DNA from 3 places in the Sporacetigenium sp. TC11 genome. Region 3 is predicted to be linked to each of the others. Evidence: riboswitches for the same ligand, from Rfam matches in the RefSeq annotation. Region 3 holds a riboswitch; each other region holds the start of a gene.
The links. A riboswitch is a leader RNA that binds a small molecule or an ion and turns the genes downstream of it on or off. The one in region 3 is predicted to bind glycine.
Positions count from the first base shown of each region.

Region 1 (10,384 bases), on a different contig from region 3:
TTTTTGGTTTTCTAAGTCCATAGCCCCTGCAGCAGTTCAGACAAAGCATTCTGTTGAAGAAAAAACTACTTCAGCTCCATCTACAGTTTTTATACATTCTTCTATTGCAGGTCCCGGAATACCGTCACGGTCCCCAATTATTATGATCTTTTTATTCTCTAATAAGCTCATAACTATATCCTCCTCTTAAAATTTTTATATGTTTGTTGAATTAGAATCCTTTAGTAGTTAAATATCCGAATCCTGTTTCATTTGTAGCGCCAGTTATAGCTTGTATTTCTACTTCTATACTTCCATCTTCTCTTAAACTTCCAGCAAATCCCCCAGCTATAACATCTACTACACCTATATGTCCTATGATTTTATCCATTTTTGGAAGAACTACTACTTCATTTGCATTACCGCCTGTAACAACAGCGTCTGCTCTAAGATCGGCATCTGCTAATGATTGAGAAGCCCCATCTCTACCAGCATATTCATCTGTAACTATAACAGTTTTTATATCTTCCATTTCTATTTTTTTGCAGTTCATTATAAGGTCAGTATCTGGATTACCAAAACCTTCTTGAGAAATTATAACTGCATCTAATCCTAAATACTTACATAACTTAGCAGTCCAGTTAGAAGATCTTTCCTTATCAGCTAAGTAAACATTTTCATTAGTTATAATAACACCAACGAAATTATAATCTTTTCCATGTCCTTCATATAAATCTTCTACTACAGAGTTGTTTAAATGAACATATGTTGGGTTTTTATCACAAGCAGAAACACAGTTGCCGCTTACTATTGCACCATCCATTAATTCACTTGGATATAATAAAGTTGGAACTATTTGCTTAGCATCTACTCCATAAACATATGTATCATGTAATAGCCCTTGAGTTTGTAACATATAAACATATCCAACTTTAGGAAGCTCTGGATATTCTTTTATAGATTCCATTAAAGGCTTAGTTTCATAAACTTTAATTTCATCTGGATTAACATTTCTACCAGCTTCTCCTAGATATCTAGCAGCTTTAAATCCTACCATTCTAACAGCTTTTTCATGTTCATGTTGTTTTAATTCATCAAGTGGCTCAGCTATTACCACTACATTATGTAGTTTAGAAAATGGAGTATAGTCAGCACCTGGTCCAGTCATATCTACTATACCTTCTTGGAAACCAACTATTTTACCAGTAGTTACAACAGCCATTCCTTTTAATGCATGAGTTCTACCTTCTCCTACTGTATCAACCTTAGAAAGTATTCCTGGGAATATTCCCCCCTTACCTTCTACTTTTACTCTTGGTTCTACAACGTCTTTAACAGGAGTTATTCTTATACTTTCTCCTGGATGAGCTAATTCTATATCTATTGACTTTATACGCTCATCTCCACCAATCTCCCTTATCATTTCTTCTTTATTGATATATAAAACGCCACTTTCAATTTTAGTCACATCAGCGAATTGTACATCATTTATGAAGATCTTACCTAATTCAAGACGCATGTGGTGCACCCCCTAATATTTATTTAAAAGTTAAGAATCAAATAATCCTCAACTCTTACAACTTAAATGACTATATGTGTTTCTTTATCATTTCTTCTACTCTAGATTTACTAGCATCTTCTTTAGTTACTTCATCTATTTTTTGGCCTTCTTTATATATAGCTATTGTAGGTAATCCCAAAACCTTTTGTTGTATAGCTAATCTTCTAGCTTTAGTTGTATCTAATTTACAGAATTTAAGTTTATCACCATATTCGCCTTCTAATTGTTCTATATCTGGCATTAAAGCCTTACATGGTTCACAACCTTCACTCCAAAAGTCAACTAAAACTACTCCATCAGCTTTTAATACTTCACCTTCAAAAATTTCTTTATCAAGTATTACCATATTAAAATACCCCCTTTAATATTAATGTTCAAATTTAGAATCTATATATCTTTCTGCTGCTATAACGGCTATTGCACCGTCAGCAGTAGCAGTAACTACCTGTCTTAAAGATTTTTCTCTACAATCCCCCGCTGCAAATACTCCTGGTATATTTGTTCTCATTTCTGAATCAGTTATTATATATCCTTGTTTATTTACAGTTAATTTATCCTTAAATAAATCAGTTTGTGGTAAGTATCCTACAAATACGAATAACCCCATTGTTCCATCATTTTCATCAGCTTGATACTCAAAGATTTCGCCTGTCTTAGTATTTTCAAATACTATAGACTCAAGTATTCCATCTCCCTTTATTTCTTTAACACCTGTATCAAACCAAATATCTATTTTAGGATTTTTTCTAGCTTTTTCTTCTATAGACTTAGCGCATCTTAATTCATCTCTTCTATGTACTATTGTTACCTTTCTGGCAAACTTAGTTAAAAACATACCTTCTTCAACTGCAGTGTCTCCACCACCTATAGCAAACACTTCAAAGTCCGTGAAGAAGTCTCCATCACAAGTAGCACAATATGATACTCCCTTACCTGTTAACTCTTTTTCGCCTGGAGCTCCTAATTTTCTTGGACTAGCACCAGTAGCTATTAGTATAGCCTTAGCTTTGTATTCCCCTTTTTCACCTTTTAAAACTTTTATGTCTGATTCTAGGTCTGTGTCTAGTATAGTGTCTTTTACCATATCTGCACCAAATTCTCTACATTGTTCAACCATTCTAGCTATTAAACTTGGCCCTGTAGCATTTGGTATAGATCCAGGGTAGTTTGCAACTTCTTCAGTTGTAACTATTTGACCACCATTTTTGTCTTTCTCTATTATTAGCGTCTTCATTTTAGCTCTTGCTCCATAAAGACCTGCTGATAAACCAGCGGGACCTGCACCTATGATTATTAAATCATATACATTTTCCATATCCATAATACCCCTCCTTTTTATATTACATACTCTATTCTTTCTATTGTATTTTTGAATATATCAAGGTCAACTACCTGGAAGTCTTCTATTATATTTAAAGGCCATTTTGGTGTATCAAAATTTCCTCTAAATTTTGTAGCTGTATTTAAGGCTTCTTCTATCAACATTACAGAATTCATATCTAATTTTTTGTCATATTTTAATATTATAGTTCTATATGGAGTTTCATTTGGTTTAACACTTCCATAAAGCGGATGAGATAGTAATCTATATCCAGAGTGTATATAATCTCTACATTTTTTAAGTATACCAATATAATCTTCATCTAAAAATTCAATGTTTTTATTTAAATTACTATCTCTAACAAGAGGATTGTTTGTTAATATCAGCAATTATAACACTTCACTTTCTCTTAAGTTGTTTTTTGTAATAAAAAACAGGGAAAACAAATACCCCAATTTGTTTTCCCTGTTGATTCCAGGGTTCTGTCCAGATATAGTCTTTTTGCCTGAAAATTTCACTTAATTTCTTGGGAGGAATTAAGTTTGTCCCTTCGGCGGCCTATTGGCTCTCTTCTATATCCTTCTTTCAGACTCTTTATACTTTTCTAAATTTTCTATACCATTATTATACATTCTAGGAAAACGTTATTCAATCCTTTTTTGTTAATTTTTTATTAATTTTTACAATCTAAAGGCTACATTTCATTTTATTATAATTAGTTAACATTTATGACTTAATTTAATTATTTTTCATGTACTAAATATACTTTCTACTTCTATATAAGATATCCTTCTAAAATATTATGACATGTTTTTACATAAAAACACCCTTATAATTATAGGTTATAAGGGTTGATTGTTATAAATTTAGTTTTTTTGTTACTTCATGTAGAATATTCCCATTACTCCAGGGCCTGCGTGAGTTCCTATAGATGTTCCTACATCTAATATAACTATATCTTTCGGATTTATCTCTTTTTGTATCATTTCTTTTAATTTTATCAATTCGTCTTTATTATCTCCATGACCAATGCCTATTGTTTTATCACTGAGGTTTGTTCCACCTCTTTCTTTAACTAACTCAACCATTTTGGATATGACATTCTTTTTTCCCCTAACCTGGGCTATATTTGTAACTAATCCATCTCTTACTTCTAGTATAGGTTTTATGTTAAGCATAGTTCCTATTGCAGCCTTAGTAGAAGATATTCTTCCACCTTTTTGTAGATATTCAAGTGTATCTACGGAAAATATTACATCCATTTTATCTTTCATTATTTGTAGTTGGTTTAATATATCTTCTATATTTTTACCTTCCTTAGCCATTTTAGCAGCTTGAACAACTTGCATACCAGCTCCATAAGAAAAGTTCATAGTATCAAAAGTATATATATCTCCATCTATATCGTTTTTAGCCATAATCCCAGACTGATAAGTTCCAGATGCTGCAGATGATCCTCCAACATATAAGATTGTTTTTCCATCTTTTATGTGTTTATCAAATACCTCTTTAAACTGTATATATGTAGCTTGAGAAGTTTTAGGTACAACTTTTTCAGTTCTAAGTTTTGTATAAAATTCATTTATAGATATATCTATCCCATCTCTGTATTCTTTTCCGTCGATTATAATTGTTAGAGGAACGATATCTATATCATATTCTTCTATTAAAGTTTTCGGTATGTCTGATAGACTATCACATACAACTTTTATATTACTCATTATACAATCTCCCTCTATATATTAAATATATATTCACCACTTAATAATTTTATCCTGTTATCTCATACTAGGATAATCTAGTTGCCTTAATGCTTCATATACTACTATAGCTACTGAGTTAGATAAATTTAGTGATCTTGCTCTCTCTATGTTTAACATAGGTATTCTTATACAGGTATCTAAATTTGCATTTATTAAATCTTCAGGAAGTCCCTTTGTTTCTTTTCCAAATACTAAGAAACAATTATCCTCATACTCCACATCTGAATGAGCTTGTTTTACCTTAGTAGTTCCATAGAAAAACTTGCTATTTGGATTTTTTTGTCTTAATTCATCAAAACTATCATAGTATTGTATGTCTACTAAGTCTAAGTAATCTAAACCAGATCTTTTTAAATATTTATCATCCATAGAAAATCCCAATGGTCTAACTAAATGCAGTTTTGATTTAGTAGCTGCACAAGTTCTTATTATATTCCCCGTATTTTGAGGTATTTCAGGTTCTACAAGCACTATATTTAAAGCCATATTATTCCTCCTTATTTTATGTATCTAAATACAAAAGGTCTTTTTATATCAATTGCTTTTTTAGGACAAAGTTCATGACAACAATAACATCTTATGCACGAATTTAAATTTATATCGGGTCCTTTATCATTCATATCTATAGTTTTGGCAGGACAAACTCTTGCACATTCTCCACATTTAACACAATCCTTATATCTTATGGCAGGTTTTGGAGTAAAAAATAGTGTCACATATTGTTCAAGTATTTTAGGAATTTTACCTTTAAAAAAGTTTATATTTCTATTTTTAGGAATTTTATAATCTTTTATTATTTTATCTTCGAGTTTCTCACCAACTATAATTATATCAGAGAAATCTTCTTTTAAAAGTTTTCTTTCTAAACTTCTTTGTACGGTAGGAACAGTTCTTGGATCCAAATTTATTATTTTACATCCAACTACATCTAAAGCATATGGATTAGACGAACCTATAAGCAACCCTACTTTTCTAGGTATTCCAGCTGACGGCCCTTCGCCTTCCATACCTATTATTCCATCCATTATTGTTAATGTAGGTTTTACATATTCGCATATATCTACCAATGCATCAGTAAAATCCTTTAGATCTGGCATTTTAAAGTGATATTCAGCCTTTGCCATTCCAGGTATTACTCCAAATAAGTTTTTGACTCCGCCAGTGTAGGTAGCCATGACATGTGTTTTAAGTTTACAAAGAGATATAACATGATCTACATCTTCTACAGGTTTTATTACAGTTAGGTATTTTAGTATTTTACCTTCTTTATTTTCAACCTTTGCTTCAGATATATCGTAATTTAACTTAATATTTAATTCGTTTGCTATTTCCTCAATTCCACAAGCTTTATATATTCCATTTAGAATCCTTTCTGTATAAGGCCCTCCAGGACTATCTCCTACTATAACTTCACAATCCAACTTTAAAAGTTCTTCTGCTAACGCTTTTAAAACTAATGGATGTGTAGTCGTAGCTTCTTCAGGTCTTTTTTTCATTAAAAGATTCAATTTTATTAAAACTTTACTTCCTCTTTTTATGTATTTTTCAAGGCCTCCTATATCTTCAATCATTTTATTAAATGAAGTTTTAATATCTTCATATATATAATCACTACATTCTCTTATGGAAACTGTCTTCATTTTATCCCCCTATATATTTAATAATTTATTCAAAGCCCTTGCTACTCCGCTTTCTGTATTTTTATCAGTAATATAGTTTGCCTTTTCTTTTACTAAATTCTCTGCATTTCCCATAGCTACACCCATACCAGCATATTCTATCATACCCAAATCATTATAGTTATCACCAAAAGTTATTATTTCTTCTCTCTTTATTCCTAAAAATTCTGCAAGTCTTTTAACTGCATGTCCTTTGTTTACACCTTTATTCATTATTTCTATATTAGTGTGCCAAGAGCTGCATATTTCTATATTATCAATATGTTTTAGTTCCTCTTTTATTTCTTGCAATAAAGCCATATTTTCATCTTCTATAATTATAACCTTTAATATATCTTTGTCTTTTATAACTTCTTTTATATTGTTATCTATAATTATATTTATTTTCATATCTTCTGACGCAGATTGATTAAACTTATAATATCTTAAAGAAGAGTGAGTTAATTCCTTACAAAACAATGAATCAGCAGTATAAAACTGATAAAACAAATCATACTTATCCAATATATCTATTATTTTTGTGCAAGTATTATATTCTATCTTATCTTCATATATAACATGTCCTGTATGTTCTTCTTTTATAATTGCTCCATTACAAGCTATTATTGGAGTATCTATTCCGAGAAGTTTTGCATAATTTCTAGCTGATGTATATATTCTTCCAGTAGCTATAGCTACTTTTATACCTTTATCTATGGCCTTTTTTAAAGCTTCTTTATTTTCTTCACTTATTTCGTGATGATCGCTAAGTAAAGTTCCATCCATATCTGTAACTATTAATTTATAATCCATATAATACCACCTCATGTTTTCTATACATTTAAATTTCTATTTTAATATAAAATCAAATAAAAAACAATTAATCTCCTATCCTCAAATTTAGAAATAGGAGATTAATTTCTTTAATTTTATTTACCTTTTAGTATTATTTTATCTTTAGGTGGATAATAACTTTCTCCAATAAGCTCTTTTTTAGTTATTTTTCCATTTTCATTATAAATTCTATAAGTGTTTATTCTATATCCTAATCTTCCCTTTTCTTTTATTACTTCTTCTCCTTTAGGAATATTTTCATCAGTTTCAAATACTACTTTGTTAGGTATAGTTTTGGTAATATCCGTAATTATTCTAATATCCATTTTATCATTTAAATTTCCATATATAGTGGATATAACTTTATTTTTTTCTACTATATTTTCTACATACACTGGATGAGTATAATTATTTTTAAACTTTAAATCTATCCTGCCATATACTAAAGTAGCATCTCTTCCTTTTTCAATATAAGCACTAGGTATTGAATGATTTCTAACTTGTGTTATTTGTAATCCTGAATATAATACAGAATTATATAGTGTAGATGATACTTGACAAACTCCACCTGCTATACCATCCTCTAATTCTCCATTTATTATAATGGGAGCTTCCTTAAATCCTTGTTTTTTGCCTCTTTTTCCTGTCAAATTATTAAATGAAAATTCTTCTCCAGGATTTAAAAGTATTCCATTTACCTTGTATGTTCCTAATTTTATATTATAAGATCTACCTTCTACTTTATTATTAAATTTAGTTTCAAATCTGCCTAAAACTGTATTTATTTGAGATAGATAATTGCTAGTTATATTCGGCTTTATTGTATCTACAGGAATTATTATATCTTCATAACTTCTAGAATTTAAGTTATTGACTATTACTTTTTCTAAATCATTTGATTTTATCTCTGTTCCATCAATATGTGGGGTTATATTTATAGCTCCATTTCTAGTTTTTAGTTTTGCATTTACTGAATCTTTATTTATATTTTGTTTTAAATTATCTATATAATTCTTTAATTTATCTTCATCATATTTACTAGTTAAATTTATTACTTCCTTTGACTTTCTATTTAAATCCCAAATCTTCTTTATATTAGCTACATAACTATTATCTCTACCTATGTTATATGCTTTTTCTATATTTTTTTGTATTTCATAGTTATAATTTATATCTTTTGAGTTAAATGTAAATGCCTTATTTTCATATATCAAATTTATTTGTCTATTTTCATTATAATTATCTAATTTTTGTAAAGCCTCATCTTTAGTTAGTCCGCCAACATTTATATTTTCTATATATACATTTTTATATATTTTATCAGTACTGTTATAGCCATAACTATATATATTAAAACTGGATAATAGTATACCAATTGTAAAAACTACTATAATTATTGACTTTTTCATGAAGATCCAGCTCCTTTTTTATAGTAATTGCAATATTCTTTTATAGGACATATACTACACTCTGGATTTCTAGCTTTACATATTTTTCTCCCATGAAATATAAATAAATGATGTGTCCTAGACCACCTGTTTTTAGGTATAGATTTCATAAGTTCAAATTCAGTTTTTTCAGGATTTGTTGTTTTTACAATACCTACTCTATTTGTAACTCTAAATACATGGGTATCTACAGCTATAGCATCTTGACCAAAAGCATTACTTAAAACCACATTAGCTGTTTTTCTTCCTACTCCAGCAAGTTTGGTAAGTTCCTCCATAGTATTAGGAACTTTTCCATTATATTTTTCTAATATAGCTTTAGCCGTGCTTATTATTTTTTGTGATTTACTTTTATATAAGCCACAACTTCTTATCATATTTTCTAATTCTTCTATATCTATATTCGCAAAATCTTTAGGTGTATTGTATTTTTTAAAAAGCTCATTTGTAATCTTATTTACCCTAACATCTGTGCATTGAGCTGATAAAATTGTAGCTATTAATAGTTCAAATGGTGTTTTATAGTTTAATTCGCACTCTGCGTTTGGATAAGTTTCTTCTAATATATCTAGTATATTATTTATATTTTTCATAAGTTTTCCCCCTATAAAGTTTCTCTTACAACATCTATTATTTCAATCCTACTATCATTGTCTATAAAATCTATTATTTTATCTATAGTTTCATTAACTAATTTAGAAGAATTAGACAAAGTACATAATCCTATTATACTTTTTTGCCATTTATCATGCTCTCCTATCTCACAAATAGATATATTAAACCTATTTTTAAGTCTTTCTATTATACTTTTTATAACATGCCTTTTTTCTTTTAGAGAATTTGCATTATATATGATTAGTTCAATTTCGCAGCTTCCTATTATCATATTTATCCTCCAAACGCTTTTGTAAAACATTTTATATTTATAGTATTTAACATAGCCATATAATTTATTTACTTCAAAAAAAGAAAAAATAGCTCATAAGAGCTATTTTTACAAATTTTAATTAAGATTTAGTCATTTCATGGTATTTAACTAATTTTTCTATAACTAATTCCTTTATTTCATTAAATGATTTTCCAGTTAATATTTCTACAGCTTCTTCTATTCTATCTATTGGATATATGTGGAATTTACCACTATCTATAGCTTCTTGAACTTCATCTATTAATACTAAGTTTTGTAAGTTATTTTTTGGAAGTATTACTCCTTGATCTCCAGTTAATCCATTTCGCTTACAAATAGAATAAAATCCTTCTATTTTTTCTGTTACTCCACCGACTACTTGAATATCTCCTTTTTGATTTATAGACCCTGTAGCTGCTATATTTTGTTTTATAGGAACTCCACTTAACGATGAAAGTAGGGCATATAATTCTGCACCTGATGCGCTATCTCCATCTACACCTCCATAATTTTGTTCAAAGCATATATGAGAAGTTAAAGATATAGGGCATTTTTCAGAGAAATTTTCTGATATATATCCTTCAAGTATTAATACTCCTTTGCTGTGTATAGGACCACTCATATCAACTTCTCTTTCAATATTTATTATGCCTGAACTACCAGGACTTGTAGTAACACTTATTACTGATGGTCTACCAAATGAATATTCTCCCATATTTAAAACTGATAATCCGTTTATAACTCCTACCCTTTCACCTTGAGTTGATAATAATATAAACCCTTTTTTAAATGACTCATCTATTCTCTTTTCCCATTTATTAAGTCTATTCCATCTTTCATATATAGCTTCTTTTACATCTTCTTTATCTACAAATTCTCCTTTTCTAATACTTGCAAATGCATTAGCTTCTAC
Region 1 is NZ_JBYVNY010000004.1:170,609-180,992, forward strand. It holds gene grdA (glycine/sarcosine/betaine reductase complex selenoprotein A) at 1-171, opposite strand, end outside; gene ACUSRV_RS08610 (glycine/sarcosine/betaine reductase component B subunit) at 212-1,498, opposite strand; gene trxA (thioredoxin TrxA) at 1,569-1,886, opposite strand; gene trxB (thioredoxin-disulfide reductase) at 1,908-2,855, opposite strand; gene ACUSRV_RS08625 (GrdX family protein) at 2,876-3,250, opposite strand; glycine riboswitch at 3,345-3,446, opposite strand; gene ACUSRV_RS08630 (DegV family protein) at 3,740-4,582, opposite strand; gene trmL (tRNA (uridine(34)/cytosine(34)/5-carboxymethylaminomethyluridine(34)-2'-O)-methyltransferase TrmL) at 4,640-5,110, opposite strand; gene ACUSRV_RS08640 (DUF362 domain-containing protein) at 5,122-6,264, opposite strand; gene ACUSRV_RS08645 (Cof-type HAD-IIB family hydrolase) at 6,274-7,095, opposite strand; gene ACUSRV_RS08650 (VanW family protein) at 7,212-8,525, opposite strand; gene nth (endonuclease III) at 8,522-9,157, opposite strand; gene ACUSRV_RS08660 (DUF503 domain-containing protein) at 9,169-9,450, opposite strand; gene ACUSRV_RS08665 (Lon protease family protein) at 9,572-10,384, opposite strand, start outside.
Region 1: linked by a shared signal. The riboswitch ahead of ACUSRV_RS08625 (GrdX family protein) and the one ahead of gcvT (glycine cleavage system aminomethyltransferase GcvT) in region 3 are both predicted to bind glycine.

Region 2 (10,384 bases), on a different contig from region 3:
TAATTTTAAAAATATCTGAAGTTTACTTCCTCCTAATGCTTTTAAAACATCTTCTAAATCTTTATCTACACTATTTAATCCATCTAGAGTACTTATAACTATAGGAAAGAAACAAAACAACACTACAACTGCCACCTTTGACCATATCGTATATCCAAACCACATAATCATAATAGGTGACAATGCTATCGTTGGAATTGTTTGAGAAAATATTATAATTGGGTATAATGTTTTTCCTACATTTTTCCAAAGATATATAGAAAGTGCACAAGATATACCTATAATTACTGATATACTAAGGCCTAATATTGCTTCACCTAAAGTTATTAATGAATGATTGTACAATAATTCTCTTTGGGTGAACAAAGCATCAGTGACTTTAGAAAACCTAGGCAAAATATACTTTGGTATATTAAAATATGGTATTAAAAACTCCCAAGCTAAGAAAATAAATATTAAAAATGTTATGGGGAATATATAATCCTTAAATTTCTTCATTATATCCTCCCCCCTTTACCATCTATCTCATCGAGAATATTTAAAATATCCCTTTTTAGCTCTATAAATTCACTAGAAAGTGTTGTTTCATAGTTTCTAGGTCTTCTAAAATTAACGTCTATAGACTTTAAATTTTTATATGGTATTTGTGTGCAAATTAGTATTCTATCAGATAAAAGCAATGCCTCATCAATATCGTGAGTTATCATAAATACTGTATTTTTTTGTTTTTGGCAAAGATCTAATAACCATGTTTGCATCTTTCTCCTAGTCAATGCATCTAAAGAAGAAAATGGCTCATCTAATAAAAGTATTGAAGGATTATTTACTATAGCCCTTAAAAAAGAAGCTCTTTGCCTCATACCCCCTGATAATTCATGAGGGTATGATTTTTCAGTACCTTTAAGTCCAAAGTCTTCAAAGTATGTAGCTGCTATTTTTCTAGATTCTTTTTTACTATGACCATTTAATTCAAGTCCAACAGCTGTATTGTCGAGGATATTTCTCCAAGGCATTAATGAATCATTTTGGGGCATATATCCTATAACATTTTTATTATATTCCTTTGCTATTTTGACAGTGCCTGTTTGTGGTTTTAGTAGCCCTAAAATCAACCTAAAAAGAGTACTTTTCCCTGTTCCACTAGGTGCAATTATTGTAATAAATTCATTTTTGTCTATGCTAAAGGATAAATCATCGATTATAAGTTTTCCTGAATCTTTATACCTAAATGATAAATTATTAATTTCTAGTGCTTTCATCTAAATAACCCAACTTTCTTTTTTATAACACCCATCCCAAAACATGTACTCATATTTTGAAGAAAGGACAAAGAGATTTTCTAATTTTTGAAGTTCTCTCTCTGGAAGACCTTCAGCAAGTCTGTCCATTAATTTTATACACCAATCATTTTCCTTATTGTATTCTTCATCTGCATAAGTAAGTATCCACTCTTTATAAAGAGGGTGCTCTAATGCCTTTTTATCTTTAGCTAAAGTATTACCAATAAACGCATAACTCCACATACAAGGAAGTAGTACTGCCACTAATTCTGCTAATGATCCTTGATTAGATATTTGAAGCATAAACTTAGTGTATGATAAGTTATTTGCATTTGGTTTTGTACCTTCAAGTTCTTCTTTAGTTACTCCAAACTTCTTTGCAAATTCAATATGTGAATCCATTTCAATATTTACTATAGCATTTGCACATCTAGAAAAAGCTTTCATATCTTCTAAATTATCTGCTTTAACCATTCCTAATGCGAAAATTTTTATGTAATCTATTAAATAAACATAGTCTTGTTTAACGTAAAAACAAAACTTTTCTTCTTCCAAAGTGCCTTGACTGAGTTCTTTAAGGAAAGGATGCTCTAGGTAAGCTTCCCAAATTGGTTTAGCTTTTGATAATAATCTTTGTGAAAATTGCATAAAAAAACTCCTTTCAAACAGTATTTAACATACCATCGAAAGGAGTTGATAATTCAATAATTATAAATCTATATAAACTAGATTTAACTTATGTATTATACTACAACTTCCCTTCGCTGGCATTATCCAGTGCAGGTTCAAAGGGTCTGAATAAAATTCATCTCAGCCATAACGGCTCCCCTAGTACATATCTAAATTTTATACTTTAAATAAAATAATGTCAATGATTAGTAGAATTCTGTCGATATATTATTTGTATAAAAATCAAAATATTTAGTTGACATTTATCATAGTATGCTTTAATATAATCTAAAATAATGCTAATAACAAATCAATACCCGATTGAAGCTTTATAGAAGAGTTGTCAAATTTGACACACCGAAGGAATAACACTCTCAGGTACTTTTATAAAAGTAGGACTGTAAAGCTTAGGGAACTCTGGAGAGACCCATTATGGGCGCCGAAGGGGCAAGGCAATTTAGCTCAATCTCTCAGGCAAAAGGACAGGGATCACATACTATATACTTAGTACTTTTTTGAGTACCTTTTTATAGTTGTCATTTATCCAGAGCTGAATCTATATTAGATTTAGCTCTTTTTAATTCTCCTGTCAATTAATTCATTTTTCTCTGTTGATTTATTAAAGCAAATAATTTTAAGGAGTGTATTTTTATGAATTTAATTGATGTTTTAAACCAAATGGACACTTTCATATGGGGTCCACCTTTACTTTTACTATTAGTAGGTACTGGTATCTTATTTTCTTTTAAGCTTGGATTTTTGCAAATTACTAAACTCCCTACTGCTCTAAGGTTGATTTTTAAAGCTGAAAACAATGGTAGTGGTGATATTTCTAGCTTTGGTGCTTTATGTACAGCTCTTGCTGCTACTGTTGGTACAGGAAATATAGTTGGTGTTGCTACTGCTATAAAAGTGGGAGGTCCTGGCGCATTATTTTGGATGTGGGTTGCTGCATTCTTTGGTATGGCTACTAAATATGCTGAAGGTGTTCTTGCTATAAAGTATAGAACTAAAGATGAAAACGGGCAAATATCTGGTGGACCAATGTATTACATAGTAAACGGTATGGGTAATAAATACAAACCTCTTGCAATTTTCTTTGCTATAAGTGGTGTGTTAGTTGCACTTTTAGGTATTGGTACTTTTACTCAAGTTAATTCTATAACTGATGCCATTAACGGAAGTTTTGGAATTGACCCTAGAATGACTGGAATTGCCTTGGCTTTAATTGTTGCTTTAATTATATTTGGAGGACTTAAAAATATATCTAATGTTTCAACTGCGTTAGTTCCTTTTATGTCAGTTCTTTATATATTAATATGTTTATTAATTCTAGCAAGTTCATTTGATAAAATACCATCTGCTTTTATGTTGATAATCAAAAGTGCTTTTACTCCGGTTTCTGCATTTGGTGGATTTATGGGAGCTAGTGTTTCTATGGCTATTAGAAATGGTATTGCTCGTGGTGTATTTTCTAATGAATCAGGACTTGGTAGTGCACCTATTGCTGCAGCTGCTGCTAAAACTGAGTGGCCTGCTGAACAAGGTCTTATTTCTATGACTGGTACTTTTATAGATACTTTAATTATTTGTTCTCTTACTGGTTTTTCACTTATATTGTCCGGTGTTTGGCAAGGAGATTTAAATGGTGCTATTATGACTCAAAGTGCTTTTGAAAGTGTACTTCCTGGTATCGGACCTTTATTTTTAACAATTAGTTTAACCTTATTTGCTTTTACTACCATACTAGGGTGGAGTTATTATGGTGAAAGATGTTTTGAGTTTTTATTTGGTACTAAAGGCATAAATGGTTATAGAGTTGTCTTTGTTTTTATGGTACTTCTTGGATCATTTTTAAAGTTAGAAGTAGTTTGGATAATTGCCGATATTGTAAATGGTCTTATGGCTATTCCTAACTTAATTGCTCTACTTTACCTTATGCCTGTGGTTGTTTATGAAACTAAGATTTATATGGATCATTTAAAATCTAATAAATAAAATCATTTGTATTTTAATTCTCATCAATAAAATACAAAATAAGTATTGCAAATATAACTAAATATAAACTTAATAGTTAAAAAATAACTAGACTTTTTATATATGGATATAGACAAAATAATATTGACTTTAAAATAATAAATAAGGAGTGATACTATGTTTAAAATGACAAATTTAAAATCTGATGAGTTAAAAGCAGTACAAGAATTAGAACAACAGTTAAAAAGTAGATTAGGTGAAGATATTGCATTAATCGCTTGGAAAGACGAAGATAAAGATAAAACTAAAGATACTCATAAAGAATCTCATATGTAAAAGATGTAAATTAAAATTGTGATTTTTAGTTATTTTATAAAAGTGGTGAGACTCAAATCTCACCACTTTGTATTTTATTTATATACCTTTAAACTTAGAGAGTTGATTCTAATTCTAACTTTTCTTTATCAAAAGTGTCTATTTGCTTATTTCTCATAGTTTTACCCCATCTTGCTAATGATTCAAGTGCAGGTATTAAGTCTTTACCATCTTCTGACAATGAGTATTCTACCCTTGGTGGTATCTCCATATACTGCTTTCGATTAACAAGGCCATAGATTTCCATTTCTTTTAAACATTGGGATAACATCATATTTGTTATTCCATCAACTTTTCTTTTAAGTTCGTTATAACGCAAAGTATCATTTTGATTCAAAGCCCATATAATAGGAAGTCTCCATTTACCCCCAATTAATTCTAGGGCATATGTTAATGGACAATTTTTAGTATTTTCATTTTCATTACTTTTACTATTCATTTAATAACTCCTTTAGTCAGTTTTTTCTTACTTAGTCATTAAATACTGCATACTTGTAGTTTTTTTATCATGTATTATAATTATATCATAATTGATCAATTAATTTTATTTAGGAAATCCTAAGGCTTATTTAAATACAAGGAGTGAAATAAATGAATATAACATATGAAGTTATACCTAATGATAAAATTGAATACTGTAAAGATTTATGCAATGAACTAATGGTGTTCCAAAAATCAGTGGCAACAGTTACACCAGAATTATTTAATCCAATGAATTTTGATTCTAGAATGGTTCCTTCTGTGAAAACTGCACTACACAATTACATTGTAGTTGTAAGAGATAATAATAAACCAGTTGGTTATGTATATTCTAACGTATCTCCAAAAGAAACATATTGTAGCGACTTTGCAACTTTCTTTGATCTTTCTTCTGTAAAAAGATCTAATGTAGGATGTTTATCACAATTTTATATTAAAGAAGAGTATAGATCAAAAGGAATTGGATCAGTGCTTTTCGATATGTCTATGAAATGGTTAAAGGAATTTGATGATATTGATGATTATTTCGTATTTGTTTCAAATGGTAATGCTAATGCTTTGGAGTTTTATAAATCTAAAGGTTTTCTTGTTAGTCATGACATATTAGATGGTTTTATAACTGTTTTAAGAGATAAATTATAATTACATTCCTTATGCTCTTTGAGATTGGCATTTGTAGAATTTTAAGGGACTAGATTATTAAAATAACACTAGTCCCTTTTTATTAAAAATTTAATCATTTGATTCATTCTCATATTTAACTCTATATACGTCCATTCTCTCACTAAACATATCAGCTATAGATGGTGGCGTGTATGTTATGGCATTAGCCCCAGCTTCTATTGTTTCAACAATAGTCTTTTCAGTAGGTCCTCCTGTCGCCATAATTGGAAAATTTGGGAACTTCTCTCTTATTTGTCTAACTATGTGAGCAGTTCTTTTCGCACCTGAAACATTTAATATTGTTGCTCCTGCATTAATTCTAGCTTCAATATCCTCATACTCTGAAACAACAGTAACTATAATAGGTATATCGATGGTTTCTCTCATGTTCCTTATAACTTCATTTGGTGTAGGGCTATTGACAACAACTCCCATTGCACCCTTAAACTCAGCATCTAAAGCTAAGTTTACCACTCTTTTTCCCATTGTAGTCCCGCCGCCAACACCACAAAAAACTGGAACATCTGCAGTAGATACTAAAGCTTCAGTTATAAGTGGCTGAGGTGTAAAAGGATATACAGCAATTATAGCATCTGCATTATGATTTTTAATAACAACTACATCAGTTGTAAAAATAAAAGACTTTAGCCTCTTTCCAAATATTTTTATGCCAGTAGCTTGTCTTATTACAGATGGCATCTCAATTATATGACTTCTAAGCATCCCTTTAATTTCCGGTACATGTCTACTCATCGATCGTCCTCCTTATATTGAATTTAATTAGTTCAATACGCTTAATACTTAATTATACAACAATTTATAATGATTAAGAAACATACTTTTTCAATTTAAAATATATTTTCATTAAGATGTCTAAGATAAATATAATTTTATCACATTATGCATGTGACTGAATAGTACAAATTTTTACATAAAAATACATAACTTTTAAAAAATCAATTTAGTTTAAATAACACTAAACTTAGTATTATCAAAAAAATATAAAATAATAGGCTAACTAGAAGAGTTAGCCTATTGCTTTATACGCACAAAAATTTCCCTGTTACAGAATTTTTATTGGAGATTATCTCACCTGGAGTACCAACGGCAATCACCCTACCTCCATCTATTCCACCTTCTGGCCCAAGATCTATTATCCAGTCAGAAGCTTTTATAATTTGTTCATTATGTTCTACTACTATTACTGTACTTCCATAATCTACAATTCTATTTAAAAGCACAATAAAATTTTCTACATCAATTGGATGCAGTCCTGTTGTCGGTTCATCAATTAAATATAGATTGTTCTTGCCTTCGTTACTAATTAATTCTTTTGCAAGTTTTAATCGTTGCCCTTCGCCACCTGATAAAGTAGTCAATGTTTGCCCTAGTTCAAGATAACCTAATCCTACATCTTTAAGTAAATTTAGGACCTTAAGAATTTTTGGATAATTATCAAATGCAATAATCGCATCTTCAATAGACATTTCTAAAACATCTTTAATAGAATTTCCGTTATATTTTACAGATAAAACATCATCATTAAATTGGTTTCCACCACAAACTGGGCAAGGAACTTCTAAATTCTCAAAAAACAGCATATTGCTCGTGATGTATCCAAGGCCTTCGCAATTCTCACAACGTCCGCCCTTCGTATTAAATGAAAAGTGCTTAATATTTAATCCTTTTTCTTTTGCATCCTTTAAATTACCAAAGATTTTTCTTATTTCAGAATAAACATCAGAATATGTTGCTACATTTGAACGCTTCATCTTAGTAATAGGAGATTGCTCTACTGTGATTATTTGATCAAATATTTCAGTTCCTGTTACAATATTACAATCTGTTTGATTTTTTGTACCCCATTTTGATAGTACATCAAATACCAATGTTGATTTTCCAGAACCTGAAACTCCAGTAACACTAATCAAACAGTCAATAGGAAATTTAACATCTATATTTTTTAAGTTATGTAAATTTGCATTTTTTACTTCTATAATTTTTCCTATGCCTTTTCTAAACTGTTTATTGCTTTCTATTTTTCTATTGAGATAAGATCCTGTTACAGAATTAGTTATTTTCTTAAGTTCTTCTAAAGTTCCCTTTCCAATTATTTCACCGCCATATTTCCCAGAACCAGGGCCAATGTCTATAATATAGTCAGCTTTCTTCATAACATCTATGTCATGTTCAATTACTATAACTGTATTTCCAAGATCTCTTAACTCTTTTAGTATACTTATAATCCCAGCTGTATCCTTTGGATGAAGGCCTATTGTTGGTTCATCCATTATGTATATGATTCCCGTTATATCAGAATCCAAAGTTGCTGCTAATTTTATCCTTTGTGCTTCACCTCCTGATAAAGTCATGGTTTGTCTATTAAGAGAAAGATAGCCTAGGCCAACATTAATAATCCTTTTAATCTTTGTTTTCAGATCTAATAGATATGATTCTACCATTAGTTTATTCGCACCAATAGTAGAGTTCTCAAGACCTAATATCCAATCATATAATTCAATTAAAGATAAAGAAACTAACTCTGGAAGACGTGTGTCCATTACTGTTACACTACGACTTAAGTCGTTTAATCTCTCACCATTACAATCTTTACAAACTTCTGAGTGAAAGTAAGGATCTAGTTGCTTTGATTCCCCTCCCTTTTCTGATAGTCTTCTCCAAAGGACAGGAAACACACCTTCAAATCTTCCCTTATCTACAGTTTTTGGAGCAACAACATCCGGAAAAAGCTTCTTAACTTCGTCGCTTTCAACACCGTAAAGAAGTATTGTCCTTTGACCTATTTTAAAATCCTTAACTGGAATATTTGCCTCTATTGGAACACCATAATGTTTAAATGCATTGTATAATGATGATATCTGATATTCCTTATATCTTTGTTCCCAAAAATTTATCGCTCCAGCTTCCAGCGATAATTTCTCATTGATTACATTATCCTTGTTTATTTTTAGGACCTTTCCTAATCCTTGACATGTGTTGCATGAGCCTTCCCTTGTATTATAAGAAAAATTGCTTCTAGTAAGCTTATCCATTTTGTAATTACAGTTATTACAATACATATAAACTTTAAAATTACTTTCGTACTTCTCTAACTCTTCCCTACACTCTGAGGATATTATTTCTTTACTACAATTTGGACAATTTCTTTTACTTAGCTTTTCATAAATCATCCTAAGATCTGTATAAATGTCAGTGACTGTACCAACAGATGAACGTGGATTTTTATTGGCGTATCCAGTTTGAGTAATCACAATAGCAGGTGATAAATTACGAATATAGTCAATCTTGGGCTTATTAATTCCTTGTAACCCCATAGCCTCTAAATACTGTCTTTGACACTCATGGAAAATAGTATCAATGGCTAATGTTGATTTACCAGAACCAGATAAACCAGTAAAAACAACGAGTTTGTTTCTAGGTATCTCTACTGAAATATCCTTTAAATTTCCTTCTTTGGCACCTTTGATAATAATGTTGCTCACTTCACTCCCTCATTTCTATATATGCTTATTCTACATTAAATTTAGCTTTTATCTCATCAAATGAAATAGGTTTGTAATCAATATTTTCTACAGAAACATTCACATAAAAGTATTTATTTATAGATTTGCTATGAGTATGACCATGTATATTTACATAAACTGATTCTTCAGGCAAATACTGTGTTTCATGACTTAAAATATAGAACCCGTCTAGTATAATAGGATAGTTTATAACTTCATCAAATCCAATATCTAACCACCAATTCCTAGTTCTTTCCTTATCGTGATTTCCCATTATTAATATTTTATAACCATTTAATTTATTTATTATTTCCTTTGTTTTTTCCATATTATAAAAAGAAACATCCCCAAGCACATAAACAGTTTCTAATTTATCTACAGTACTATTCCAGTTATTTATTATAGCTTCATCCATTTCTTCTAATGAAGAGAATGGTCTTTTTTCTAAATTTATAATATTTTTATGTCCAAAATGCATATCGCTTATAATCCATCGTTTCATTTTTTAACAACCTCACTTTATATTACTCTAAAATGGCGATAGCACGAATAGGTGCTCCATCAGAGTTTTCATATTTTATCATAAATTGTTCAATTGGTAATGAATCTAATGTTGTAATTTTATATTAACATAACATCTTTTATTTGTAATTCTTACTTACGTATATATTTTTACTTGTACATACTTGATTACTTCAATTTAAAGCACTACAATAGAATAATCAGAAATTGTGAAAGGTATGATAACATGGAAGAACAATATTATGAAAAATTATTGAATATAAAGACATGTGGTGAGCAAAAATGGGATAGCAAATCTACTCACTATCATCCATATGAGCCAACATCATATTCTGCATTAGAAGTATTGTTTCAACAATATAGAGTTGAAAGTAATGATCATATAATCGACTTTGGATGTGGTAAAGGGAGGCTTATTTTTTATATAAACCACTTTTTTAAATGTGAAGTTACAGGAATAGAAATGAACAATGAATTTTATGAGGAAGCACTTAATAATAAATCGAATTTTTTAAAAAAACATAAAAAAAATAGTGATAAAATCAACTTTTTATGTTGCTTTGCACAAGATTATAAGATAAAACCAATAGACAATAAATTCTACTTTTTTAATCCATTTTCAATAAAGATATTTATTAAAGTTATAGAAAATATTTTAGATTCAGTTGAAATCCACAACAGGACAGTTGAATTAATTTTATATTATCCATCAGATGATTATGTTTATTATTTAGAAAACAATACATCTTTTGTTCTTATAGATGAGGTTATGTTACCTCATATAAGTAAGTACAATTCTAACGAAAGATTTTTAATTTATCAATTAAAGTATATATAAAACCGTATTGAGTTTACAATACGGTTTTATTTTTATAATATTTACCTCTTTGAATG
Region 2 is NZ_JBYVNY010000008.1:46,355-56,738, forward strand. It holds gene ACUSRV_RS11975 (ABC transporter permease) at 1-498, opposite strand, end outside; gene ACUSRV_RS11980 (ABC transporter ATP-binding protein) at 498-1,259, opposite strand; gene tenA (thiaminase II) at 1,260-1,928, opposite strand; TPP riboswitch at 2,020-2,120, opposite strand; glycine riboswitch at 2,357-2,445, shown strand; gene ACUSRV_RS11990 (alanine/glycine:cation symporter family protein) at 2,601-3,947, shown strand; gene ACUSRV_RS11995 (hypothetical protein) at 4,104-4,262, shown strand; gene ACUSRV_RS12000 (winged helix-turn-helix transcriptional regulator) at 4,357-4,740, opposite strand; gene ACUSRV_RS12005 (GNAT family N-acetyltransferase) at 4,893-5,423, shown strand; gene ACUSRV_RS12010 (hydrolase) at 5,514-6,197, opposite strand; gene ACUSRV_RS12015 (ATP-binding cassette domain-containing protein) at 6,485-8,947, opposite strand; gene ACUSRV_RS12020 (metallophosphoesterase) at 8,973-9,470, opposite strand; gene ACUSRV_RS12025 (class I SAM-dependent methyltransferase) at 9,717-10,328, shown strand; gene ACUSRV_RS12030 (hypothetical protein) at 10,370-10,384, opposite strand, start outside.
Region 2: linked by a shared signal. The riboswitch ahead of ACUSRV_RS11990 (alanine/glycine:cation symporter family protein) and the one ahead of gcvT (glycine cleavage system aminomethyltransferase GcvT) in region 3 are both predicted to bind glycine.

Region 3 (10,384 bases):
TGGTCTAACTCTATACAATACATTCATAAGCAAATCACCATAAATCAAGGCCATCATAACCCTATTTAAAAAATTCAGAGAAAACTTAAAACCTGGGTTTTTCTCCATTCCATTGGCATTTAGTGATATTACAGGTACATTTTCAAACCCAGCATCCTTTAATGCTTTTCTTAAAAATCCTATATAATTTGTAGCTCTACAGCCTCCACCAGTTTGAGTTATCATAACCGATGTATTATTCAAATCATATTTGCCACATTGTAGAGCTTCTATAATCTGCCCTATAACAATTACTGCAGGATAACAAGCATCGTTATTTACATATTTCAACCCTACATCTGTAGCTTTATTATCTACCGATGGCAGAATTACTAGATTATATCCGGATTGTCTAAATGATTCTTCTACAAATTGAAAATGTATTGGAGACATTTCTGGTGCTAAAATAGTATTGTTTTTTTTCATTTCTTTCGTAAATTGTATTTTTTTATATTTATTATCTACCTTCTTAAGTTTAAATCCATTTTTTTCTCTTTCCAAAATTGTAGCCTTTAAAGAGCGAAGTCTTATTCTTGCTGCCCCTAAATTATTTCCTTCATCTATTTTAAGAGTTGTATAAACCTTTGAATTTCCATTTAGTATTTCCTGTACTTGATCTGCTGTAACAGCATCTAGACCACATCCAAAAGAATTTAATTGCACTAGTTCTAAATCATTTTCCTTTGATACAAAACTAGCTGCAGAATAGAGCCTTGAATGGTATGCCCATTGATCTACTACCCTAATTGGTCTTTCAATTTCTCCTAAGTGAGATATAGAATCTTCTGTTAGTACTACCATTCCTAGTGAATTTATCATCTCTGGTATGCCGTGGTTTATTTGTGGATCTATATGATATGGTCTTCCAGCGAGGACTATTCCTTTAAGACCATTTTCTCTAATAAACTTAAGTGTATCCTCTCCAGATTTTTGAATATCTTTCTTAAAAGTTTCTTGTTCTTTATATGCTTTATCTACACTTTGTTTAATTTCATTTTCATCAATATTAAACATCTTTAACTCTTCATACAATCTCTTTATCATCTTTTTTTCATTGTCAAAAGGCAAAAATGGTTTTATATATATAATATTTTTTTCTCTTAAAACATCCATATTATTTTTTATAACCTCAGGATATGAAACAACTATAGGACAATTAAAATGATTATCTGCATCTTTTTGTTCCTTCTGCTCATGAGAAATACAAGGATAAAAAATAAATTTTGCTCCTTTGTCTACAAGATCCATAACATGACCATGGACAAGTTTTCCAGGGTAACATACAGACTCTGAAGGTATTGTTTCAATTCCCTTTTCATACAAACTACTTGAAGATCTGTCAGATAGTTCTACCCTAAACCCTAACTCGGTAAATAAGGTAAACCAAAAAGGATAATTTTCATAAATATTTAAAACTCTAGGTATACCTACTGTACCTCTTTTTGCTTCTAACCTTGATAAAGGGTTGTATTTAAAAATTCTTTCATATTTATATTCAAATAGATTTGGTAAAGATTGCTGTCCCCTTTGTTTGCCAGATCCTCTTTCACATCTATTACCCGATATAAATCTTTCCCCATTTCCAAACTTGTTTATGGTTAGTAAGCAGTTATTAGAGCACAATCTACACCTTGAAACATTAGTTTTTATATCAAATTCATTTAACTCACTTTTATTTAATAACTTTGTTTCATAACCTTCTTCATATCTTTCTCTTGATATTAAAGCTGCTCCAAAGGCTCCCATTATTCCAGCAATATCTGGTCTTATGGCTTCTCTTTCAGATAATATTTCAAAACTTCTAAGAACTGCATCATTATAGAATGTGCCACCTTGAACAACAATTTTTTCTCCTAATTCTTTAGGATTTTTTACTTTAATTACTTTAAAAAGTGCATTTTTTATTACTGAATATGATAATCCTGCAGAAATATCCCCTACTGTTGCTCCTTCCTTTTGTGACTGTTTAACCCTTGAATTCATAAACACAGTACATCTTGAACCAAGATCAACTGGTTTTTCTGAAACTAGAGCTTTTGAAGCAAAGTCTTCTATACTCATACTAAGTGAACTTGCAAAAGTATCTAAAAACGAGCCACACCCAGCAGAACAAGCTTCATTTAAAAGTATGCTCTCTATAACTCCATCTTTTATCTTTAGACATTTCATGTCTTGCCCACCAATGTCCAATATAAAATCCACTCCTGGACAGAAGAAATCTGCTGCTTTGTAGTGAGCCACTGTTTCTATTTCACCAATGTCTACATTTAATGCTGACTTTAATAATCCTTCTCCATAACCTGTAACAGTTGAGTTTACTATTTTTGCTTTTGATGGTAATATATTATATAATTCTTTAAGTATCTTAATAGTAGAATTAATAGGACTTCCTTCGTTACTTCCGTAATATGTATAAAGAAGTGAACCTTCACTATCAATGAGAGCAGCTTTTGTAGTAGTAGAACCTGCATCTATCCCTAAAAAGCATTCTCCATCAAAGGTTGATAACTTTCTTTTCTTTACCAGATTTCTATTATGTCTTGATTTAAATTCTTCATATTCTTTATTATTATAAAAAAGTGGTTCTAATCTATTTGATTCAGTCTCAGATGTATTTCCAAACTCTTCAACTTTACTTACTAATGAATTAAATAATAATGACTTTTCATCTACAGAAGATAAGGCAGCTCCAATTGCTACATAAAGCTGTGAATTTTCTGGAAAAATAATTTGATGTTCTTCCAATTTTAACATATCAATAAATCTTTTTCTTAGCTCAGAAAGGAAAAACAATGGTCCTCCTAGAAATGCTACATTTCCCTTAATAGGTCTTCCACAAGCTAATCCACTAACAGTTTGAATTACAATAGCCTGAAGTACAGATACGGCAATATCTTCTTTTGCAACACCCTCATTTAAAAGAGGCTGAACATCGGTTTTTGCAAAAACACCGCATCTTGCTGCTATAGGATAAATCTCACTATAATTTTTAGCTAATTCGTTTAACCCAATAGCATCTACCTTTAGCAAAGATGCCATCTGATCTATAAATGATCCTGTACCCCCTGCACAAGTACCATTCATCCTTTGCTCTACTCCATCATTAAAGTAAGTAATCTTTGCATCTTCTCCTCCAAGTTCAATTGCTACATCAGTTTTAGGATAATATGTTTTTATTGCTTTTGTAGATGCAACAACTTCTTGTGTAAAAGAAGCTCCAATACTATTTGCAATGTTCATTCCACCAGAACCAGTAACCATTATAGTTAAACGTGCATCCTTTAGAATTTTATATGCATCTTGTAGTATTTGCTGAAGTTTTTTCTTAATGTCAGAATAATGCCTTTCATATTTACTATATATTATCTCTTTTTCACTGTCTAAAACAACTACCTTAACTGTTGTAGACCCAATATCAATGCCAACGTGAAATAAATTGTTCATAAATTCCACAGCAAATATGCTGTGCTCTCCTCCCTAGTTTTTAATTTATTTTTTAAAATTATATATAAAATAAAAATTACTTTATAAACACTTTGTTGATTAATTATTTATATGTATATTATAATAAATATATGATTTCACGCAATAAACATTACAACTTAAAACGTTTATTATTGAACATTATTAAAGAAACTGTCTATTAAATTTTATAAATATAAATAGAAAATGGGGAAATTAAAATGGCAAAAGTACTTAATGACAGAAGAACAATAAGAACTAAAAAGATGATAAGAAATGCCTTATCAGAGTTAATTGAAGAAAAGGGATTTAACGATATATCCATTACTGACTTAACTAAAAGAGCTGATATAAACAGGGGAACATTTTATCTTCACTACACAGATAAGTATGATTTATTAGAAAAGGTTGAAAATGAAGTAATACAAGAAATTCAAGAACAGACAAAAGATATTGATTCAATAAATCTGTTAAATATAGATGCCCTAAATGAACCTCTCCCCTTTATGATAAAGCTTTTTGAATACTTTAAAGAAAACTCTAATTTTATGAAGGCTATCTTAGGCCCAAAAGGAGACCCTATATTTCATAATAAAATCAAAAAATTTATAGAGACTAATTTATTTGAAAAAACGCTAATAAAAACATTTAATAAAGATAATATGTTGGTCCCAGAAGAATATTTTATTTCTTACGTACTTTCAGCACATTTAGGAGTAGTACAACAGTGGATTGAAAGCGGTATGAAAAAATCCCCAAAGGATATGGCATTAATCTTAACAAAGCTCTTTTTACTTGGTCCGTTTGGAGTAATAGGACTAAAAAACAATAAAAAAACACCCTAAAAATCAAACCTGTTCAATTTGATTTTTAGGATGTTTAATATACAAAACTACTTATTCCATTTTAGTACTGGATTTCTCGCAGCTTTCACATCATCTACTCTTCTTACTAAAGTATTATGTGGTGCATTTTTAAGTAGTTCTGGACTTTCTAAAGCTTCTTTTGCAATATTTATCATAGCCTCTACAAAAGCATCAAGAGTTTCAATATTCTCAGTTTCAGTAGGCTCTATCATGATTGCACTATCTACTATTAATGGGAAGTATATAGTAGGCGGATGATATCCATAGTCTATAATTCTCTTTGCCACATCTAATGTTGTGACGTTATCACCACGGTCCTTTAATCCCCCTAAAATAAACTCGTGCTTACATACGGTGTCTGACGCTACATAATAATCCTTAAGTTTTTCCTTCATATAATTAGCATTTAAAACTGCTGTTTCACTTGCTTTTTTAAGCCCTTCTGCACCCATAGTAAGAATGTAGGTATAAGCTCTTACTAATATTCCAAAGTTCCCATAGAAGCTTTTTATTTTGCCTATTGATTGAGGCTTATTATAGTTCAATATATACTCATCGTCAACATTTTCGATAATAGGTACTGGAAGATATGGTATTAACTCTTTTTTAACTCCTACAGGGCCACTTCCTGGACCTCCGCCACCATGAGGAGTAGTAAATGTCTTGTGAAGGTTTAGATGAACAACATCAAAGCCCATATCGCCTGGTCTTGTTATACCCATGATAGCATTAGTATTAGCACCATCATAATATAATAATCCCCCCGCCTCATGAACAAGACTTGCTATTTCACTTATATTAGTTTCAAATAAGCCAAGAGTGCTTGGATTAGTAAGCATAAGCCCTGCTGTATCTTCATCTAAAACAGCCTTTAGGTTTTCTAAATCTACGGCTCCATTTTCATCAGATTTTATTTCTACAATATTAAAGCCTGCAACGGCAGCACTAGCAGGATTAGTACCATGTGCAGAATCCGGAACTATTATTTTTTTTCTATTATAGTCTCCTCTGCTTTCATGATAAGCTTTCATAACCATAAGCCCTGTTAGCTCTCCATGTGCTCCTGCTGCTGGCTGTAATGTAAATCCATCCATTCCTACTATTTCTCCAAGCTTTCTTTCTAAATTATACATAAGTTCAAGGCAGCCTTGAGTAGTCTTTTCTGGCTGATATGGATGAACTCCTGTAAAATTTGGATTTGAAGCCATATCTTCGTTAATCTTAGGGTTATATTTCATAGTACAAGAACCTAGTGGATAAAAACCAGAATCTAAACCATAGTTTTTATTTGATAATAAAGTATAATGTCTTATAACATCTACCTCACTAACCTCTGGCAATTCTAAATCCTTTTTTCTAAGTAGCTCATCTGGAATTAATTCTTCGAAATTACATTCAGGTACATCACAGCTTGGAAGTGAATAAGCTTTTCTTCCTTCTTTTGATACTTCAAATATTAATTTATTATATTCCTTCATACTATCCCCTCCATCAACTTAACTAAGTTATCTATTTCTTCTTTATTTCTCTTTTCTGTTACACAGAATAAAATAGAATTCTTTAATTGAGGATAGTCTTTTTCTAAGGAATATCCACCTAAAATACCTTCCTTTAAAAGCTCATCATTAACTATATTTGGATCTACTATAGATTCTACTGCAAATTCCTTGAAAAATGGTTTATTGAAAACAGGCTTACATTTTCCAGATTTTATTAATTCATTGTAAGCATAGTGAGATTTTTTCATACATTGCTGAGCTACTTCTTTAATACCTTCTTTACCCATAACAGACATATAAACAGCAGCTGCAAGAGCATTTAATGACTGATTTGAGCATATATTTGACGTTGCCTTTTCTCTTCTTATATGTTGTTCTCTTGCTTGAAGAGTTAGAGCAAAAGCTCGCTTTCCATCGATATCCTCTGTCTGCCCTATAATCCTTCCTGGCATTTTTCTCATAAGTTTTGAAGTAGATGCCATAAATCCTAAATATGGTCCTCCAAAATTCATAGCATTTCCTAGGGATTGCCCTTCACCTACAGCAATATCTGCTCCGATTTCTCCAGGGGTTTTTAAAACACCTAAAGATATTGGATCTACACTCATTATTAACAATGCCTTATTTGAGTGAGTTATTTTTTCAACTTCACTTAAATCTTCTACTACTCCAAAAAAGTTTGGATTTTGAACTATAACTGCAGCAGTATTTTTATCTACTAATTTATTCAAATTTTCTATATCTGTTTCTCCATCCTTGAAATCTACCTCTTTGATTACCCCTCCATGAAATTTCATGTAGGCTTCTAATACCTTTCTAGTGTCAGGATTTACAGTTTTAGAAACCACTATGTTTTTTCTCTTAGTGCTTCCCATAGAAATCATAGCAGCCTCAGCGCAAGCTGTAGCACCGTCATACATAGAAGCATTCGAGACCTCCATGCCTGTAAGCTCTGCAATCATTGTTTGATACTCAAAAATTACTTGAAGAGTTCCTTGACTTATTTCTGGCTGATAAGGAGTATATGCAGTATAAAATTCTGATCTAGATGTAATATGACTTATAACCGAAGGAATATAATGGTCATACGCACCTGCTCCAAGAAAGCAAACTAAATCTTCATTGCTTAGATTTTTCTCTGAAATATTTTTTAATTCCTTACTTACCTCAAGTTCTGACATAGGTTCATTAAGATTAAGTCTTCTATTCAACTGTAAGTTATCAGGTATATCCTTAAACAATTCTTCAACAGTGCTTATTCCGATAATTTCAAGCATCTTTTTTTGCTCTAAATCAGTATTAGGTATATAAGGAAACATATTATGCCTCCTTAACGCAGAACTCTTCATATTGTTCAGCTGACAATAAATCCTCCAGCTGAGATTTATCATATATTTCAAGAACAATCATCCAATTTTCAAAAGCATCTTCATTTAATAACTCTGGATTGTCAACTATGACTTCGTTTACTTCAACTACCTTGCCATCAAGTGGAATAAATAAATCAGACGCTGCCTTAACTGACTCTACAGCACCAAATATGTCTTCAGCACTTAACTCTGTGTCTACTTCAGGTAATTCAACATAAACAATACTTCCTAAGGCATGTTGAGCAAAATCAGTAATTCCAATATAAGCTTTATCCCCATCTACCTTTACCCATTCATGATCCTTACTATAAAGTAACCCCTTTAAAACTTTCATAATAAATACCCCCATAGTTTATTTTTTATAGTTTTTGTTATAAAACTTTTTATTAATAACTTCTGCTTTTACAGGTTTATTTCTAATTAAAATATTTATTTCTGTTCCAAAACCAGTATATTTAGAATCTATAATAGCTAAGCCTATATTCTTTTTAAGAGTTGGTGAAAAATAACCAGTTGTTACAAATCCAATATTATCACCATTAACTTCGACTGCATAACCATGTCTTGGAATGCCTCTTCCCTTTAATTCAAAACCAACAAGCTTTCTTTTTAAACCCTCTGCCTTTTGTTTTAGAAGAGCTTCTCTACCTACAAAACTATCTTTATCTAGTTTTACAAAATACCCCAATCCTGCTTCTAACGGTGTTATATCCTTAGAAATTTCATTTCCGTATAAAGGTAGAGCTGCTTCAAATCTCAATGTATCCCTACAGCCTAATCCAGCTGGCTTAATACCACAAGATTTCCCTGCTTGTAATATACTATCCCAGATTTTTTCAATGTGCTGATTTTCAGTATAAATTTCAAAACCATCTTCTCCTGTATAACCTGTTCTTGAAACAAGACATTTAATCCCGTTTATTAATACACCTCTTTTACAGTAAAAAAATTCTATTTCATCTAAATTCAAATCTGTTAAATTTTGAAGTATTTCCTGAGCTTTTGGCCCCTGTATTGCAACTTCAGAAACTTCACTAGATATATTTAAAATCTCAACTTCATAACATCCTTTATTTTCTATCATCCAATCAAAATCTTTTTCTATATTGCCAGCGTTAATAACTAAATAGTAATGTTCTTCGTCGAATTTATAAACTAAAAGGTCGTCGACTATTCCCCCGTCTTCATAACACATAAATGTATATATAACCTGATTATCCAAAAGTATGCTTACATCATTTGTAACTAAGTTTTGAACATATCTAAATGCATCTTTGCCCTTTACCTCTACCTCTCCCATATGTGATACATCAAATAATCCAGCATTGTTTCTTACAGCTTCATGCTCTTCAATAATACCCTCATACTGTACTGGCATTAGCCATCCAGCAAATTCTATAACCTTTCCCCCATGTCTCTTATGAGCATCATATAGTTTAGTTTTTTTTCCATTATCCATATATACACCCCCTTTATAAAATAAAAAGAGATATGAAAGCATAAATAATATATGCCTTCATATCTCTGTATATTTACCTGAAAGCTTTAGTAAAACTTAAAAAGTCTACTTTTCTTCTTCGGCGCCCTAATGGGACTTTCCAGAGTATCATCAATTAACGGTCCTTTTGCCTGAAAGATTCTAAATTAATCGGCATTAATTTATTGCTTCTTCGGCTATCCAAATGGATATCTCCCGTTAATGTCACCTGATAATATTAAGTTCCTAAAATTTTCCTTTTACAATTCAATTATACTATAATTTTCATACTATTATACTCTAATTAATATCTTAACAAGTGTAATCCTAATTATTATATATGCTGAAATCTTATAAGTGTTCACAATATACTGTTGAATTCTAATAATATATCTGATAGTATTTTCTTAGAATTAATAAAATAAATAATCAAGGGGGATAAACATGCTATTCATTGATAATAATCTCACAAACCCTAATTTTAATTTAGCAGCTGAGGAATACATACTAAAAAACTTTAGTGAAGATGTTTTTATGCTTTGGAGAAATGAACCTTCAATTATAGTAGGTAAAAATCAAAACACATTATCAGAAATAAATTATGATTATGTTAAGGAAAAGTCTATACCAGTAGTTCGAAGGCTAACAGGTGGAGGGGCTGTATTTCACGACTTAGGAAATTTAAACTTTACCTTCATATCAACAGATGATGCTAAAAGTTTTAATAATTTCAGAAAGTTTACTCAACCTATAATAGATATACTAAAAGAATTATCTGTAGACGCAGAGTTTTCTGGACGAAATGATTTAACAATAGATGGAAGAAAGTTCTCTGGAAATGCTCAATGCAATTATAAAAATAAAGTTATGCATCATGGTACTTTATTATTTACTTCAGTAATAACAGATATTTCTTCTGCTCTAAAAGTAAAACCTTCTAAATTTGAAGGTAAAGGTGTAAAATCAGTAGCAAGTAGGGTGACAAATATTAGCGAACATCTAAAAAATCCTTTAACTATATTAGAATTTAAAGATATGATTATGAAACACATTTCTCAAACAAACACTGATTATAAGATTTATAAATTCTCAGAAGAAGATTTGAACAATATAAAAAAATTATATGACGAGAAGTACAACACTTGGGAATGGAATTTTGGAAGCTCACCTAAATATACTTTGGTTAACGAGTTAAAGTATGTAGGCGGAAATGTAGAATTTTATTTAAATGTTGAAAAGGGAGTAATAACTGATTTAAAAATATGTGGAGATTTTTTTGGAAAATCTGATCTTTCTGACATTGAAAATTTACTAATAGGAATAAGACATAATGAAAAAGAAATAAATGAGGTATTGTCAAAGGTAGATGTTAGTGACTATATGGCTGGTGCCAAAATAGAAGACCTTATTAATGGATTAATATAAAATTCGCTTCACTCATGTCGCCAACGACCTTGAAAAACAGGGACCTTGCTCAAATTTATAAGTTGAAAATTTAAAAAGAGCCTTCTCTTATATATTCAGAGGGCTCTTTTAAGTATTATCTAATCTTTTAATGTCGCTAATGTCGATTTCCATTTTTATACCTCTTCACATTCTTTACATATACATACTAAACTTGAATTTTCCTTGTCATAAGTTACTGAAAATTCATTTTCCTTAACTTCATTA
Region 3 is NZ_JBYVNY010000001.1:283,888-294,271, forward strand. It holds gene ACUSRV_RS01375 (acyl-CoA dehydratase activase-related protein) at 1-3,483, opposite strand, end outside; gene ACUSRV_RS01380 (TetR/AcrR family transcriptional regulator) at 3,723-4,346, shown strand; gene gcvPB (aminomethyl-transferring glycine dehydrogenase subunit GcvPB) at 4,394-5,845, opposite strand; gene gcvPA (aminomethyl-transferring glycine dehydrogenase subunit GcvPA) at 5,842-7,185, opposite strand; gene gcvH (glycine cleavage system protein GcvH) at 7,187-7,570, opposite strand; gene gcvT (glycine cleavage system aminomethyltransferase GcvT) at 7,589-8,695, opposite strand; glycine riboswitch at 8,759-8,840, opposite strand; glycine riboswitch at 8,844-8,942, opposite strand; gene lplA (lipoate--protein ligase) at 9,158-10,138, shown strand; gene ACUSRV_RS01410 (hypothetical protein) at 10,294-10,384, opposite strand, start outside.